DNA from 3 places in the Streptomyces sp. NPDC088747 genome. Region 3 is predicted to be linked to each of the others. Evidence: riboswitches for the same ligand, from Rfam matches in the RefSeq annotation. Region 3 holds a riboswitch; each other region holds the start of a gene.
What was found. A riboswitch is a leader RNA that binds a small molecule or an ion and turns the genes downstream of it on or off. The one in region 3 is predicted to bind cobalamin.
Positions count from the first base shown of each region.

Region 1 (2,257 bases), on a different contig from region 3:
GATCCCGGCGGTCACGACGCTCTTGCCCGCGTCGGAGGTGGTACCGGCGATCAGCAGTCCGCCGCTCATGAGTTGCCTCCCCGTCGCCTCAGCAGCACTCCCGCGGCACACACGCCGAACGCGAGCCAACTCACCCGCCGGGACAGCCGTACGGCCCGCTCGATGTCGCCGACCGCGACGGCCCGGCCCGCCCCGTTCAGGACCGGCCGGTGCTCGACCCTTCCCCCGTACGCGAGGGTTCCGCCGAGCCGCACGCCGAGCGACCCCGCGAACGAGGCCTCCACCGGGCCGGCGTTGGGGCTCGGGTGCCGGTCCGCGTCGGCGCGCCAGGCACGCAGGGCGCCGCGCGGATCGCTTCCGGCGGCGGCCGCGAGGAGCGCGGTGAGCCGCGCTCCGGGCCAGCCCGCGAGGTCGTCGAGCCGCGCGGACGCCCAGCCGTAGCGCCGGTATCTGGTGGACCTGTGCCCGACCATCGCGTCCAGGGTGTTGACGGCCCGGAACCCGACAAGACCGGGCACGCCGGCCACCGCACCCCACACCAGAGCCCCCACCACGGCGTCGGAGGTGTTCTCGGCGACCGACTCGACGACCGCCCGCGCGATCCCGTCGGCGTCGAGCGCCTGCGGATCCCGGCCGCACAGATGCGGCAGCCGCTCCCTGGCCACCTCGACGTCACCGGCCGCGAGCGCGCCGCCGATCGCCCGCGCCTCCCGGCCGAGGGAGGTTCCGCCGACGACGGCCCAAGTGGCGGCCGCGGTCAGCGTGATGGAGGCGGTACGGGATTGGCGTACGGAACGGGCGGCGAGCGCCGCGAGCCCGGCGGCACCGCCGGCGCACACGGCCGTGTGCAGCGCGCCCCAGCCGCGGTGGTCCCGCCAGAGCACCCGCTCCACGGCACCCGCGGCCCGCCCGAAAGCGGCGACCGGATGCCCCCGGCGGGGATCGCCGAGCAGCAGGTCACCGAGTAGGCCGGCGGCGGCGCCGTACGCGAAGACGCGATCGGCACGCATGGGTTCAGCCGACCGTCAGGTCGGGCACAGCCGTCTTTCGCAGGTCAAATGGGCAGCCGCGCATGGCGATATGTCCTCACTCAGGGTGTCCGCGCCCTGGTTAGAAGAGACCGGCGGTGAGAGTTCCTGGCTTCCGGGGACTTCACTCCCCGGTGACAGTGGCGGGACCGCGCCGGATTCACACCGGCTTCCTCTCTTGCCGCCGTACTTGGCCCCGGCAGTCCACCACGGCGTTGGAAGACCCGTCAACTTGCCGTTGACCTGCGACGGAGGAGTGTGCTGAGGCCCACACGGGGCCGACCAAGATCACGCCGCTCTCGTGGCCGGGCGCGGGGAAACACACGTATGGGGCGCACCGGGAAGTGCGCCCCATACGTGACTCTTCGCTGTGACGGGCCGTCAGGCCACGATCAGATAGATCCCGTACGCCACCGCCGCCGCGCACGCCGCGAAGCAGGCGTACGCGCCGGTGACCGCGAGGGCGGCGCTGCCGCCCGTGGCCGTCGCGGACTCGCGCTTGGAGAGGCCGACGATGCCCAGGGTGAAGAGGCCCACCAGTGCCACGGTGGCCACCAGGCTGACTCCGAACACGGAGCCGAGTGCTGCCCAGTCGATGTGCATGCTGTTCGTTCCTTAGACCGTGGCCGGAGCGGTGGGCTCCGCGTCCGGGGACGGGATGGTGGCCTTGAGGTCGGCGGGGAGCGGGCCCGCGGGAGGCGGGGAGACCGCGGCGACCGCCGCCGTGACGACGCCCGGGGTCTCGGCGCCGAACTCGTTGACGTTGTCGATGGTCACCGGGCGACGGCGCGACAGGTTCCAGATGATCCCCGCGCCGGCCACCAGGAGCGCACCCGTCAGGGCGACGCCCCAGGTGCCCTGCTTGGTGAGGAACTCCGCACCGGCGCCGACCAGGCCCGCCGCCGGGAGTGTGAGGCCCCAGGCGATGAACATGCGGGTCGCGGTCGACCAGCGGACGACACCGCCCTTGCGGCCGAGGCCCGAACCCATCACCGCGCCGGAGCACGACTGCGTGGTGGAGAGCGAGAAGCCCAGGTGGGAGGAGGCCAGGATGACCGTGGCGGCGCTGGTCTGGGCGGCGAAGCCCTGCGGCGGCGCGAGGTCGGTGAGGCCCTTGCCCATCGTGCGGATGATGCGCCAGCCGCCCAGGTAGGTGCCGAGCGCGATGGCCATACCGGCCGAGACGATGACCCAGGTCGGCGGGTTCGAGTCCGGCGCGATCACGCCGC
Region 1 covers NZ_JBIVKZ010000014.1:221,380-223,636, forward strand. Annotated here, with positions in the region: gene ACIP79_RS29660 (cobyric acid synthase) at 1-69, opposite strand, end outside; gene ACIP79_RS29665 (cobalamin biosynthesis protein) at 66-1,010, opposite strand; cobalamin riboswitch at 1,110-1,253, opposite strand; gene ACIP79_RS29670 (hypothetical protein) at 1,410-1,631, opposite strand; gene ACIP79_RS29675 (anion permease) at 1,644-2,257, opposite strand, start outside.
Region 1: another riboswitch for cobalamin. It lies ahead of ACIP79_RS29665 (cobalamin biosynthesis protein); the one in region 3 lies ahead of ACIP79_RS08915 (CbtB-domain containing protein).

Region 2 (2,257 bases), on a different contig from region 3:
CCCCCGATGGTCGGCGGCGACCGGCGCCGCGTCGAGCTCGCCTACAGCCTGCTCTTCACCCTGCCGGGCACCCCCGTGCTGTTCTACGGCGAGGAGATCGGCATGGGCGAGAACCTGGCCGCCGAGGGCAGGCAGGCCGTACGTACGCCCATGCAGTGGACCCCGGAGGAGGGCGCGGGGTTCTCCACCGCCGATCCGACGGCCTTCCCCAACCCGATGGTTGAAGGGGCGTTCGGGCCCCGGAAGGTCAACGTGTACGAGCAGAGCCGCGATCCCGCTTCGCTGCTGAGCCGCATCCGGCTGTTCGTCGAGCGCTACCGGGAGGCGCCCGAACTGGCTTGGGGCGAATACCACTTGGCGGACACGGGGGAGCGCTCCGTGCTGGCCCACGTCAGCCGCACCGGCGACGGGGCGGTGCTGGCCCTGCACAACTTCTCGGGAAGGCAGGTCACCGCACGGCTGCGGCTGCCCGAGGCGGGCCCCGGCGGCAAGCTGACGGATCTCCTCGACGACGGCCACGCCGGACTGACGGTGCCCGACGACGGTCTGCTCCCCGTCGAACTCCCCGCCTACGGATACCGGTGGCTGCGCGTCGGCACCACCGCGGACGACCCGGAAAGGGTGGCTACCGGCTGACAACACCTTCACCGCCGGACGGGCCGACGGCACGGCGAACCTCGGGAGCCGTCGGCCCGACTACGGGTGTCGGGTCGAGCACGGGCGTCGAACCGATCACGGGCGTCGAACCGATCACGGGCGTCGAACCGATCACCGGCGTCGAACCGACCACCGGCGTCGGGTCGATCACGGGCGTCGAACCGATCACCGGCGTCGAACCGATCACCGGCGTCGAACCGACCACCGGCGTCGGGTCGATCACGGGCGTCGAACCGATCACCGTGGTCGGCCCGATCACCCGCGTCGAACCCCTCACCGCCGTCGAACCGACCACCGCCGTCGGACCGACCACCGCCGTCGGACCCACCACCGATGCCGGACCGACCACCACTACCACCGCCGTCGAGTGCGACTCGGCGGCGGTGGAGTGCGTGGCCGGGTCCGGGAAAAGGCAGAGGTCGAGGCCGCCCGGTCGTCGGCTTCGCGCCCCGTGATAGCTTGCCGAGGCCAGTCGAACCCATGTACGTGGGTCAGGGAATCCGGTGCGAATCCGGAACTGACGCGCAGCGGTGAGGGTGACGGGCGGGGCATCGGCCACTGGACCGCGTGAGGTCCGGGAAGGCGCCTCGTCCGGGTGATCCCGAGTCCGAAGACCTGCTGGCGGCCTCCGCGGTCCTCAGAGCGCGGGGGAACTCCGTACGACCGGGCTCCGCGCTTGAGCCCTCGACGCCAAGGGATCGCCTTCCGTGCCTTTCGCACGCCTTGCCCGCCATGCCGCCCTGCTGTCCTCGGGGGCGCTGCTCCTGACCGGCTGCGGATCCGGTTCGTCCGCCACGACGGAAGCCGGTTCCGCCGTCACCCTCGACAACTGCGGGCAGGCGGTACGCGTCGACGCGCCGCCGCGGCGCGCGGTCTCCCTCAACCAGGGGACCACCGAGATCATGCTCTCGCTCGGACTCGCCGACCGGATGGTGGGGACCGCCACCTGGACCGACCCCGTGCTGAAGGGGCTGGAGAAGCAGAACGCCGAGGTCGAGCGGATCTCCGACAACAACCCCTCCTTCGAACGCGTCCTGGACGCCGAACCCGACTTCGTCGCCGCCTCCTTCGTCTCCACGCTCGGCAAGGGCGGGGTGGCGACACGCGAGCAGTTCGAGAAGCTCGGCGTACCGACGTACGTCTCGCCCTCCGACTGCGCCGGCAAGGACAACTCCGGTGACGGGGACGGCTCACGGAAACAGCCGCTCACGATGGACACCGTCTACGGCGAAGTGCGCGACCTCGCCCGGGTGTTCGGGGTGCGAGAGCGCGGTGAGAAGCTCGTCACCTCGCTCAAGAAGCGGGTGAAGACCGCCACGGCCGGGATCGACGCCTCCGACGTCACCCTCCTGTACTGGTTCGCCAACGCCGAGTCGCCCTACATGGCGGGCTGTTGCGGCGCCCCCGGCGCCATCACCCGCACCCTCGGCGCGCACAACGTCTTCGACGACACCCACGACGAATGGCCCCAGATCAACTGGGAGACCGTCGCCGACCGTGACCCCGACGTCCTCGTGATCGGCGATCTGACGCGCAAGTCGCAGACCGCCGAGTCCGCCGCGAAGAAGATCGAGTTCCTGGAGTCCGACCCGGTCACCAG
Region 2 covers NZ_JBIVKZ010000001.1:801,407-803,663, reverse strand. Annotated here, with positions in the region: gene ACIP79_RS03980 (alpha-amylase family protein) at 1-636, shown strand, start outside; gene ACIP79_RS03975 (hypothetical protein) at 626-1,006, opposite strand; cobalamin riboswitch at 1,110-1,295, shown strand; gene ACIP79_RS03970 (ABC transporter substrate-binding protein) at 1,365-2,257, shown strand, end outside.
Region 2: another riboswitch for cobalamin. It lies ahead of ACIP79_RS03970 (ABC transporter substrate-binding protein); the one in region 3 lies ahead of ACIP79_RS08915 (CbtB-domain containing protein).

Region 3 (2,257 bases):
CACAGCCTGGGAGCACGACCCGGCCGTCGAGACCGTCGTCCTCACCGGCGCAGGGGAGCGCGGCCTGTGCGCGGGCGGCGACATCCGCGCCATCCACGGCGACGCCCGCGACGGCGACGGCACGGCCTCCGCCGCCTTCTGGCGCGACGAGTACCGGCTCAACGCCCGCATCGCCCGCTACCCCAAGCCGTACGTCGCCGTGATGGACGGCATCGTGATGGGCGGCGGCGTCGGCGTCTCCGCGCACGCCGGGGTCCGGATCGTCACCGAGCGCTCGCGGGTCGCCATGCCGGAGACCGGCATCGGCTTCGTGCCGGACGTCGGCGGCACCCGCCTGCTGTCCCGCGCGCCGGGTGAACTCGGCACCCATCTGGCGCTGACCGGAGCCGTCGTGGGCGCCGCCGACGCCCAACTCTGCGGCCTCGCCGACCACTTCGTACCGTCCGAGTCCCTGCCGAAGCTGACGGCGGAACTCGCCCACGCGCCGGTACGGGAGGTCCTGGACCGGTACGCACGTCAGGCGCCGCCCGGTGAACTCGCCGCGTGGCGGCCCTGGATCGACTCCTGCTACGCCGCCGACACCGTCGAGGAGATCGTCGACCGGCTGCTCGCCGACGGTGACCGGGCGGCCAAGGAAGCCGCCGGGACACTGCTCGCGAAGTCGCCCACCGCCCTCAAGGTCACCCTGGCCGCCCTGCGGCGCGCCCGGCACCTCGGTTCGCTGGAGCAGACCCTCGACCAGGAGTACCGCGTCTCCTGCGCGGCCCTCACCGCACCCGACCTGGTGGAGGGCATCCGCGCCCAGGTCATCGACAAGGACCGGGACCCCCGCTGGTCACCGGCCACGCTCGGCGAGGTCACCGACGCGGACGTCGCCCGCTTCTTCGTCCCGCTCGGCGCGCGCGAACTCGGGCTCGGCGGAACCGAGTTCGCGCCGTAGACGCCCTGGTGGGCCTTCCGGCCGAAGGCCGCCCGGCGGAGTGTGCCGGGTCACCGGGCCCGGGAGTGATGGATCACGCCAGGTGGCGCGGTCTTGGCCATGTACCCGCCAGGCGGTACCGTCGGTGCGATATCGACGACGGCAGAACGGAAGCCGGTGGGAACCCGGCACGGTCGCGCCACTGTGAGCCACCCCTTATGCGAGAGGGGGGCAAGTCAGACCCGTAGCCGTCGTCCAGTGCACCACCGAGATGGGACGCGAACTCCCGAGGAGGCCCTGCCATGGCGCAGCATGTCGCCCAGCCGACACCCACCACTCCCGTCGTACCGGCCAAACTGCCGCTCAGGGACATCGCTCCCTGGGCCGTGTTCTTCGGCGTCCTGATGCTGGTCCTGCTGTACTTCGTCGGCGCCGAACAGGGCGCCACCTCCGTCGTCTCCGGCGAGGGAGTCCATGAATGGGTGCACGACGCCCGCCACCTTCTCGGCTTCCCCTGCCACTGACGAAGGACGCGGCGCACCCCATGAACTCCGCAACGGTAAGAAACCTCCTCGTGCGGGGCATGCTCGCCGGCCTCGGCGCCGGCGTGCTCGCCCTGATCGTCGCCTACTTCCTCGGTGAGCCGAGCGTCGACAGCGCGATCGGCTTCGAGGAGTCGCACGCCGCGGGCCACGTGCACGAGGTCGAACTCGTCTCCCGCAGCCTCCAGTCCACCGCCGGTCTGGCCACCGGCGTCCTGATCTACGGCGTCGCCTTCGGCGGCATCGCGGCACTCGCCTTCTGCTTCGCGCTCGGCCGCGTGGGCCGCTTCAGCCCGCGGGCGACCGCGCTGCTGCTGTCCGGCTGCGCGCTGCTCACCGTCTACGTCGTGCCGTTCCTGAAGTACCCGGCCAATCCGCCGGCGGTCGGCGACCACGGCACCATCGCCAAGCGCACCACGCTGTACTTCCTGATGATGGTGCTCGGCGTCCTGTTGGCGGTCGCCGCCACCATCCTGGGCAAGCGGCTCGCGCCCAGACTGGGCACCTGGCACGCCACCGTCGCCGCGGTGGCCGCCTTCGCCCTCGTGATCGGGCTCGCGTACGCGTTCCTGCCCGCCATCAACGAGGTGCCCGCCGACTTCCCGGCCGCCGTGCTGTGGCGGTTCCGCGTCTCCGCGGTGGCCATGCAGATCACCCTGTGGGGCGGATTCGGCCTCGTCTTCGGCGAGTTGGCCGAGCGGCTGCTGAACCCCAGGCCGGCTACGGTCACCGCGGGCCGGCCTGTCGCCGCGCCCCACTAGACCCGATCCACGTCACGAGTGAGGGCCCCCGGACG
Region 3 covers NZ_JBIVKZ010000003.1:122,003-124,259, reverse strand. Annotated here, with positions in the region: gene ACIP79_RS08920 (enoyl-CoA hydratase/isomerase family protein) at 1-940, shown strand, start outside; cobalamin riboswitch at 1,037-1,187, shown strand; gene ACIP79_RS08915 (CbtB-domain containing protein) at 1,222-1,443, shown strand; gene ACIP79_RS08910 (CbtA family protein) at 1,464-2,222, shown strand.